3 regions of the Clostridium sp. genome follow, and region 1 is predicted to be linked to each of the others. Evidence: riboswitches for the same ligand, from Rfam matches in the RefSeq annotation. Region 1 holds a riboswitch; each other region holds the start of a gene.

Evidence for each region. A riboswitch is a leader RNA that binds a small molecule or an ion and turns the genes downstream of it on or off. The one in region 1 is predicted to bind S-adenosylmethionine.
Region 2: it holds a riboswitch for S-adenosylmethionine, as region 1 does, so the genes downstream of both, LKE46_RS16400 (O-acetylhomoserine aminocarboxypropyltransferase/cysteine synthase family protein) here and LKE46_RS05330 (hypothetical protein) in region 1, are expected to answer to the same signal.
Region 3: it holds a riboswitch for S-adenosylmethionine, as region 1 does, so the genes downstream of both, thiS (sulfur carrier protein ThiS) here and LKE46_RS05330 (hypothetical protein) in region 1, are expected to answer to the same signal.

What each region holds. Positions count from the first base shown of each region.
Region 1 covers NZ_JAKVOI010000001.1:1,060,160-1,063,441, reverse strand. Annotated here, with positions in the region: gene LKE46_RS05340 (YezD family protein) at 32-199, opposite strand; gene LKE46_RS05335 (ROK family transcriptional regulator) at 295-1,302, opposite strand; gene LKE46_RS05330 (hypothetical protein) at 1,465-1,683, opposite strand; SAM riboswitch class I at 1,823-1,934, opposite strand; gene LKE46_RS05325 (YezD family protein) at 2,056-2,301, opposite strand; SAM riboswitch class I at 2,295-2,395, opposite strand; T-box leader at 2,442-2,679, opposite strand; gene LKE46_RS05320 (DUF3298 and DUF4163 domain-containing protein) at 2,768-3,282, opposite strand, start outside.
Region 2 covers NZ_JAKVOI010000001.1:3,290,348-3,293,629, forward strand. Annotated here, with positions in the region: gene srlA (PTS glucitol/sorbitol transporter subunit IIC) at 1-366, shown strand, start outside; gene srlE (PTS glucitol/sorbitol transporter subunit IIB) at 410-1,417, shown strand; SAM riboswitch class I at 1,678-1,782, shown strand; gene LKE46_RS16400 (O-acetylhomoserine aminocarboxypropyltransferase/cysteine synthase family protein) at 1,980-3,263, shown strand.
Region 3 covers NZ_JAKVOI010000001.1:3,274,491-3,277,772, forward strand. Annotated here, with positions in the region: gene gabT (4-aminobutyrate--2-oxoglutarate transaminase) at 1-159, shown strand, start outside; gene LKE46_RS16315 (histidine phosphatase family protein) at 247-861, opposite strand; SAM riboswitch class I at 1,010-1,113, shown strand; gene thiS (sulfur carrier protein ThiS) at 1,335-1,550, shown strand; gene LKE46_RS16325 (HesA/MoeB/ThiF family protein) at 1,540-2,370, shown strand; gene LKE46_RS16330 (M67 family metallopeptidase) at 2,377-2,787, shown strand; gene LKE46_RS16335 (sulfurtransferase TusA family protein) at 2,821-3,282, shown strand, end outside.

The DNA of each region.
Region 1 (3,282 bases):
TATATATTATTTCAAATACTTTGTCAACAGTCTATATCAATCTTACTTTTTCTTTTTTTTCCACCTGTATCACTTTCCCATCTTGAACAACTAAAGTTATTGAACCATACTTTATTATCTTTAGCATACATAATACCATATTCAAATTTTCCTTTGAAATACTCTTTAAAATATTATCATTTACTACTTTTTTATTCAATGAAACCTCTCCTACCTTAACTGAATTTTATTATGTATAAACTGATAATTTATTGATTTCAGCAACAGAAGCTTGAATTTAAACAGACATCAAAACTATATTTGATTTTCAACTAATCTTTCAAATACCAACGCTGCAATTCCTACAGGAACAACGTCATCTTTGAAGTATCCTCTTCTTTTAAAAACAACTTTTCCATCAACATATTTAATACATGTATTATAAAATAAATCCAGACTTGCCAAACATCCATCCAGTATGATACAATTCAAATTCAACAAATTTACATATGAATTCATACTTGTCCCAAGTGTTCTTGCAACATTCATAATCGTTTTTTCAGGCATCAAGTTATATTTTTTAGTTTCAATACACATGCTTTTAAAATTAATATAATCTCTGCTTCTGGAAATAATCTGTTCAAAAGCGTATTCATTATTTCCTGCTGTTCTTAAAACTCTCCCCTGTAGAATGGTACCTTCTCTTATGCACAATCCACAATTAAAATAAGCCAGATTACTAAACATTTTTCCATATCCATATAAATATTCTGCAACAACAGCTGAATTGGATCTGTTCTCACTGACTATACTGCATTTAAGTTTTTTCTCCAGCATTTCTTTTATGGGTACACCAGGCAATACTCTTGTATCAACTGCAAGTCCTACTCCAGCAAGCTGAATAAAATCAAGCCTTAATTCTACATATATACTTCCTATGCTCTTTTGAATCATTTCTATTAAATCATTCGGAGAAGTACCATATTCAATTTGAAAAACTTTTTTATGAATAATCTCCATTCTCAGGTTAACTATAGATATGTCTATACATGATTCAGATATGTCTATACATAAAATATAAAATCTGCATATATTCACATCATACAATACAGGTTTCCTGCCACCGGTAGATTCTCCTATACATTTTTCAACTATAAGTCCATTTTTCTCAAGAGGATTCATAATACGATTCAATGTAGTTAATTTCATCTTTGCTTTAAGTAAGATTTCATTTTTACTCATGGCTCCATTTTTCTGAAGTAAATTAAATATCTTTTTTTCGTCCACTTTTAAGTTTTGTAACAATTTGCAATCATTTAGCATAGCAATCATACCTTTTGTTCCATGTATTTTAATTAAAACAAAAAGATCAAGCTTTCATAATAAATACAAAACAAATATGCTCCAATATGAAGAACTTGATCTCTAGTTTTCTAGTCAATCAATTAGAATACTTATCACCATTCAGCTATAAATAAGCATCTGCTAAAATTCGCTGCCATTGTAGAAAATGTCAAATTTATTTTTTGTGTCAGATTTTGCTTTTTTATAGGCTACTCTATAAAGCTGCATCATCGCATTAATTTCTCTATCACTTAGGCTATTATAAAATACCTTCGGGCAACTTATAAAAGCCTCTTGTTCATCCTGCTGTGAAAAATTATTTCTCATTATATTTAAAAATCTACTCTCTATGCTATTCATAAAAATTCCCCCATTCCATACTTTGTATTTAAACTATGCTTCTGTTCAAAAAGCTATCGTAACTATGACTAAATTAAAAAGCTATTTTTCTTATAAGAAAAATAGCTTTTATAAAAACAAGTTTTTTACACAACTAAATTTCTTATCTTCCAGAATACCACCTTCACTCTGTAGGAATTGACACCGATACATATATAAATGCCGGTTGTCGGGCTTCAAAGGGCCAGTCCCTCCACCACTCTTGATAAGACCATATTAAATTATATACAAATTATTTAAATATTTCTTGTATTATATCATCATATACTTAACTCTGTCAATACAAAAATTTAAAAAATTCCTCGTATAAGGAGATAGCTTTTATATTTATTATTAAATCAGTCTTACTTTTTCATTTTTTTCTATCTGTACAACTTTTCCATCCTGAACGACCAAAGTTATAGAACCATACCTTATCGTACTCAGCATACATATGAGCTTATCTAGATTTTCTTGTGAAATACTGTTATTATGCAGTTCCTTCTTATTCACTGCTACCACTCCCCCTACAAATATCATTTTAAAAAACCTTCTCGCAAGATGAATGCAAGAAGGTTTGAAATTTCTTCTATTTCTCATCTTTCAGGTATATCCTGTAGGAATTGGCACCTTGAAATTAAATCCAGGTTGCCGGGCATCATCGGGCCAGTCCCTCTGCCTCTCTCGATAAGAATATCTATATAAAATTAAAAATAAAAAAAGCCTTGTCCCTATTATATCATAGAGACGAAGCTTAAACTCCGCGGTTCCACTCTTTTTGGACTACAAGTCCCTCTTTTTTTCAGGTACATCATTATACCCCATTGCTGTAACGGGCAAACCCGATGTAGTCTACTATAATTTCGATACATGACTCAAAAGGGCACTTCATCTAAGATAAATTTGGAAATCTTCCAGCATCAAATTTCCTCTCTTGAAATTCATACTTAAACTACTTTCCTTTTTCAATGTCTTTAATTAATTCTCAGCACTAACATTAAAATTATAGTTATATTATACATGTAAATATTCTTTTGTCAATATTCTTTTTTGCCTTTCCATCCCTTTAAATCAATCTGGCAATGGGCCCTGAAGGATTGATTATATCTTTGATTTTGTCATATGGAATTTCTATTTTAAACAGTCCATAAGAATAAGGTGTGTACTCATATACCTGATAGTAAATGACAAGACTGTCTGGAGTTAGATAGTATTCCTGATCCTTCGTAATGCCATTGTATTCATTAATTAAAGTTATGTTGTTGTCTTTTATATACCGATATGCTATTTCATTCAAAACTGCAGCATAGTCTGTGCTCTGGTTGAACAATTCATTGAAACTGTATATGTGCCCTGTCTTTGCATCAATCGTTAAAGAAGAGTATTTTGTAAATCCGTGGGCAGCTCTGTTTACATAAGTATACATTGCAAATAATATGCTCAGTAAATTACTTTTATTTAACCGCACCTCATAAGTTCCAAGTACCTGATTAAAATCCGTAACTCCATCCACAAGCACCTGGCTTTTAAAAAGTCTGCTTACCTGGTCTATAATCGCCTCATTAATTTTGGATATATTTT
Region 2 (3,282 bases), 2.2 Mb from region 1:
TCATCCAAATATCTCATAACAAGATACACGATATTCCCTATTATAGCTACTTTCTTTTTGACAAATCCTATGGCGCAGACTTTTGGACAATTTTTAGATGAAAAGTACAAACCTGCTTATTATGATTCAACTATTTCTTTCTGCCATGCAATTACAGGACTATTTCCGCATGCAAATCCTGCCGAATTGTTTGTATACATGGGTATAGCACAGGGAATAACAAAACTTGGACTGCCTGTAGGTGAACTTGCAGTGAGGTATTTTCTAGCCGGCATTATAGTTATATTGATCAAGGGCATACTTACAGAGAGAATTACATTCTACCTTCTCAATAAGAAAGAAAGAGAAAAGGCTGAGCTGGCATGAAATTAATAAAATTGTATGAATCCATAAAAATAGGAGGGTTATCATGTATAATACAGTAAAAGTTGAAAAAGGAAGAAGTGGCTGGGGAGGACCTCTCTATATAAAACCGGAAGGAAAAAGGAATAAAATTGTATGTGTAACGGGACAGGACATGCATCCTGTAGCATATAAGCTTGCCCAAATGACCAATGCAGAACTGGTAAATGGATTTGCTACTGGAGTTCCTGATGCGGAGATAGCTGCAGTTGTCATAGATTGTGGAGGTACTGCAAGATGCGGAGTTTATCCAAAAAAAGGTATACTTACTATAAATGTAAAATCTGTTGGACAGTCAGGTCCTCTTGCAAAATTTATGACGGAGCAGCTGTATGTATCTGATGTAAATGAATCCTGTATTTCCATCCATGAGGGCAATTCACCGGTATCATCAGCTCCAGAAGTGGAAAAAGCAAAAACAAATATTCCTGATGATAAGGCAAAGAAAAGTGTGGCGGCAGCTGTTGAAGCGGCACCAAAGAAGAAAGAGAATTTTATAGTAAGGCTTGGGAAAGGTGTTGGAGATGTAATAGGAAAGTTCTATGAAGCAGGAAGAGAGACGATTGATTCAATAATAAAAAACATACTTCCATTCATGGCTTTCGTATGTATGATAATTGGAATTATAAACAAGACAGGTATAGGAAATATTATTGCAAAGGCAATCTCACCGGCAGCAGGTTCTCTTGTAGGGCTGATCATAGTGTCAATTATCTGTACACTGCCCATACTTTCACCTATACTCGGACCTGGAGCAGTTGTGGCTCAGGTAGTGGGAGTTCTTGTAGGAACGGAAATAGGCAAAGGACATATACCACCGCATTTTGCACTTCCAGCATTGTTTGCAATAGATGCACAGGTAGGATGTGATTTCATACCTGTTGGATTGAGCCTTGCAGAAGCGGAACCTGAAACAGTGGAAGTGGGGGTTCCGGCAGTTCTATTCTCAAGAGTTGTAACAGGACCTCTATCTGTTATAATAGCTTATTTTGTAGGAGTTGGTTTGTATGAATAAATGCAGCTTTGGTAGAAAACGTTTTTTCAGCGAGATATACTAAAATGCACAATGTTTCTATGTAATATGTATGGGTGGAAGAGTTATTGGAGATGGACTTGCCGTAATGTTATTTGATGAATGGTATAATGCTAAGTTTTAAGGAGGCAGACACAAAGAAAGAATTGATATGATAAATAATTATGAAAATTTTCGATTTTAGGTATTGACAAGTTTATTAAAAGATTATATAGTATATGTAAATCAATTGAATATTTAACTTCTTATCAAGAGAGGCAGAGGGACTGGCCCTATGATGCCCGGCAACCTGAATGAATTTTGTTCAACGGTGCTAATTCCAGCAGGTAAAACCTGAGAGATGAGAGATACTAAGAATTTTGACTTCTTACAGTTTCTCTGTAAGAAGTTTTTTTAGTTTTTAAAGGAATGACATAATAAAATATTAAATTTTAGATTGGATGTGATTATAGTGAAGATAACGTGCAATTGCTGTTGCAGATAATTAAAGTAATAAATTGTTATTGTAAAAAATTTTAATATATAAATGTTAGGAGCGATAAAAATGAGTGAAGAGAGAAAATTAGGATTTGAAACATTACAGGTACATGCAGGACAAGTACCAGACCCAACAACGGGAGCAAGAGCTGTTCCAATTTATCAGACTACGTCTTTTGTTTTTAAAGATGCAGATGAAGCAGCAGACTTTTTCCAACTTAAAAAACCAGGAAATGTTTATGCCAGAATAATGAATCCAACACAGGATGTATTTGAACAGAGAGTAGCAGCACTTGAAGGTGGAAGTGCAGGACTTGCAACTTCATCAGGACTTTCAGCAATATTATATTCAATACTAAATGTGGCAAATTCAGGGGATAATATAGTTTCAGCAAGCACTCTTTATGGGGGCACATATGAATTGTTTTCAGTAACATTAAAGAAATTAGGAATTGACGTAACGTTTGTAGATCCTGATGATCCTGAAAATATTAGAAAGGCTATTACAGACAGAACAAAGGCAGTTTATGCCGAGACATTAGGAAATCCAAAGATTAATGTATTGGATATAGAAGCTGTAGCAAATATAGCACATGAAAACAAAATACCTCTTATAATAGATAATACTTTTGGTACTCCATATCTTGTAAGACCAATAGAATATGGTGCAGATGTAGTTGTACATTCAGCAACAAAATTCATTGGTGGCCATGGGACAACCATTGGTGGAGTTATAGTAGACGGAGGAAAATTTGACTGGGCAGCAAGTGGAAAATTCCCTGACTTCACTACACCTGATGAAAGTTATAACGGTCTTGTTTACGCAGATCAGGGACCAATTGCCTTTGCTTTAAAAGCCAGGGTTCAGCTTCTTAGAAATACAGGGGCAACATTAAGCCCGCAAAGTGCATTTTATTTCCTTTTAGGATTGGAATCACTTTCACTCAGGGTTGAAAGACATGTAGAAAATACAAGAAAAGTAGTTGAGTTTTTAACTAAGCATCCAAAGGTTTCATGGGTAAACTATCCTGAACTTGAAAGCAGTCCGTATCATGATCTGGCAAAAAAATATTTTCCAAAAGGAGCAGGTTCTATATTCACATTTGGAATAAAGGGAGGACTTGAAGCAGGAAAGAAGTTTATAAATAGTGTTAAATTATTTTCATTGCTTGCAAATGTAGCAGATGCCAAATCTCTTGTAATACATCCTTCCAGTACAACACATGCAGAATTAAATGAAGAACAGCAAAAAGCTGCCGGGATAACTCCAGATCTTATAAGGCTCTCAATAGGTGTAGAGAATATTGATGATATTATATACGATTTGGATCAGGCTCTTGCCAAAATTTGATATTGTGAAATTAATATAA
Region 3 (3,282 bases), 2.2 Mb from region 1:
GTTATATTTTTAAATGCCGGATTGTTCGGCAATGTAATCAGATTTCTTCCACCGCTTGTGATAACACATGATCAACTTGAATATGGACTCAAGGTGCTTGAAGATGCAATTGGCAAATTCAGTATACAAGAACAAGTAAAATATAAAAGTATTGTTTAGTAGTTTTGCCTTGTAAAATTTTAGATAAAAAAGAAGTACATTTAATCTAATAGGTGTACTTCTTTTTATACTATAAATAATCAAGGCTTATTTTGGCAAATGAGAAGTATCATTTATGGTATATATCATTGGACTTAAATTATCATCAAAAATTATTTTGGACACAGAGGTATTTAAAAGTACAATTTTATGGTACATTGAAAGTTCCCAGTCAAATAATGCCACTAATCCGGCTTTTATTATTCCGCCGTGGGCTACTACTGCGATCTTTTTATGGCTATTTTTGTTCACAATATCCATTAAAACACCTCTGGCTCTTTTGCAGGCATTTTTCAGACTTAAGTCTCCACCGCATAATGGTGCTTCTTCGGTATCGGTTTTCCACCTTATGTATTCTTTTTCGTAATTAGTAAGAATTTCTCTGGAAGTTAGTCCTTCCCATTTGCCATAATTGATTTCGCGTAAGTTATTTGCTATCATAGGCTGTTTACCAGTATTTTCTGAAATTATTTCAGCAGTTTTTCTGGCACGTTTTAATGGACTTGAATAAATATAATCAAAATTTCCATTTAGATGCCTGGCAAGATATTCAGCTTGAGTTATTCCATCCGGTGCAAGCTCTATATCTGAGCATCCCTGAAATTTACCAAGTGTATTCCATTCTGTTTGACCGTGTCTTATCAATAATAATTCAGTTTGCATTGCTACATCTCCCACGTATTTTATGATTAAATACTAGAATATTTTATACTGCAAGTCAATAAAAATAAACATATAATTCGAATGCTTGATCATTTTGTTGACAAAATCAATTTTAATATGTTAATATTTAAATTAATTGAATATTTGATTCTTATCAAGAGAGGCAGAGGGACTGGCCCTATGATGCCCGGCAACCTGAACATGGTTTTCAACGGTGCCAATTCCAGCAGGTACATACCTGAAAGATGAGAAAGTGTATAAAAAAACTTTCTTGTAATTTTAAGCAGGAGGTTTTTTATTTTATAATCAGATTAGTTCTTTTTAGGTGTGAAATGATAATTTGTAAGTTGTAGTATATTATTAAATTTAGCTTAATTGACTTTTCACCATAAAAGTTAAAAGATTATAAAAGATTGGAATTAAAAATCATCCTGCAGAAAAATATTTAGATAATTATATTTTAGGAGGACGTTATGAATATAAAGGTAAATGGAGAAGACAAGAATATAAAGGATGGAGTAACAGTAACTGAAATTTTGAAAATTGAAAATGTTGAAATGCCTGATATGGTTTCAGTACAATTGAATGATGAATTTGTAGATAGAGATAAATTTTCCGATACTGTATTAAAAGAAAATGATAAGATAGATTTCTTGTATTTCATGGGAGGTGGAGCTCTTGGATTTTAATGAAGAGCAAATCGAAAGATATTCAAGACATATAATATTGTCTGAAGTTGGAGTAGAAGGACAGGAAAAGCTCCTCAATTCAAAAGTACTCATCATAGGTACAGGCGGACTTGGAGCACCTGCGGCAATGTATCTTGCTGCTGCAGGTATAGGAACTATTGGACTTGTAGATGGAGATGTAGTTGATTTGTCCAATCTTCAAAGACAGATAATACATCAGACGAAAGATGTAGGGAAACCTAAAGTGCAATCCGGGAAGGAAACCATAAACGAGTTAAATCATGATGTAAATGTAATAACCTATGATGAACTTGTAGATTCACACAATATTTTGGATATAATAGAGGATCAGAACTATGATTTTATAATAGACGGTACAGATAATTTTCCAGCCAAATTTTTGATAAATGATGCCTGCGTACTTTCCAAGAAGCCATTTTCGCATGGCGGCATAATAAGATTTCAGGGACAACTAACTACCTACATACCTGACAATGGGACTCCTTGCTACAGATGTATTTTTCAATCACCACCTCCAGCTGGTGTAGTACCTACATGCAGGGAGGCAGGAGTACTTGGTGTTATGGGTGGAGTGATAGGATCGCTTCAGGCAACCGAAGCTCTTAAATATATCCTTGGACTTGGAGGTAATCTTGCTGGATATCTTCTAACGTACAATGCACTGACAATGCAGTTCAGAAAAATAAAAGTCGGTAAAAATAAAAAATGTGGAATATGTGGCGAGCATCCTACTATAAAAAATCTTATAGACTATGAGCAGGCTGCTTGTGATCTAAAAACCGGAAGTTTAAAAGGGTGATAAATTATGATTTATATAGATAGATTGGAGTATGAAAAAATTATAGAGCAGGCAAGAAGAGAATTACCGGATGAATGCTGTGGTTATCTTGCTGGAAATAAGTCCGGAGCAGATATATTTATAAAAGAGGTATATGCTCTGACCAATATAGACCACAGTAATGAACACTTTTCAATGGATCCAAAAGAACAGTTCAATGTTATAAAGTCCATTAGAAAAAAAGGATTGGAGGTGATAGGAAACTACCATTCCCATCCTGAATCTCCATCCAGGCCTTCTGAAGAGGATAAAAGGCTTGCATTTGACCCTAATATACTCTATGGGATTTTATCACTGCAAAAGCAGGAGCCTGTATTTAACTTATTTAAGATAAGTAAAGATAAAATTGTTGAAAAACTTGCGTACAAGGTCAGTTAATTATTAATATAAATTTTGGGAGGTGTATTTTATATGATAGATATAAGTCAGGATAATTATAAGGCAATAGAAAGTATAAAAGACAAGTCTGAGCAATATGAAAGAAAAGATATAGATCCAGTCAGGTTCAAGGCATTCAGAGTGTCGATGGGAGTATATGAACAGAGAAAAAAGGAAACTTACATGGTAAGAACTAGAATACCAGGTGGGGTTATAAGCCTAAAGCAATTTCAATGTCTAAGTGAACTTGCCAAAAAATATGCAGGAGGAAAGTTGAAATTTACATCGAGGCAGGATATTCAGTTCCATAGTGTTGACCTGAAAGATGCATATCCGATAATGAAATCTCTCATAGATGCAGGTATAATAACAAAAGGTACAGGAGGAAATACTGTAAGAAATATCGAGTGTTCACCGTTGTCGGGAGTTTCACTTGATGATGTGTTTGATGTAACGCCATATATGAAGGCTGCTACCAACTATCTGATAAAGGAT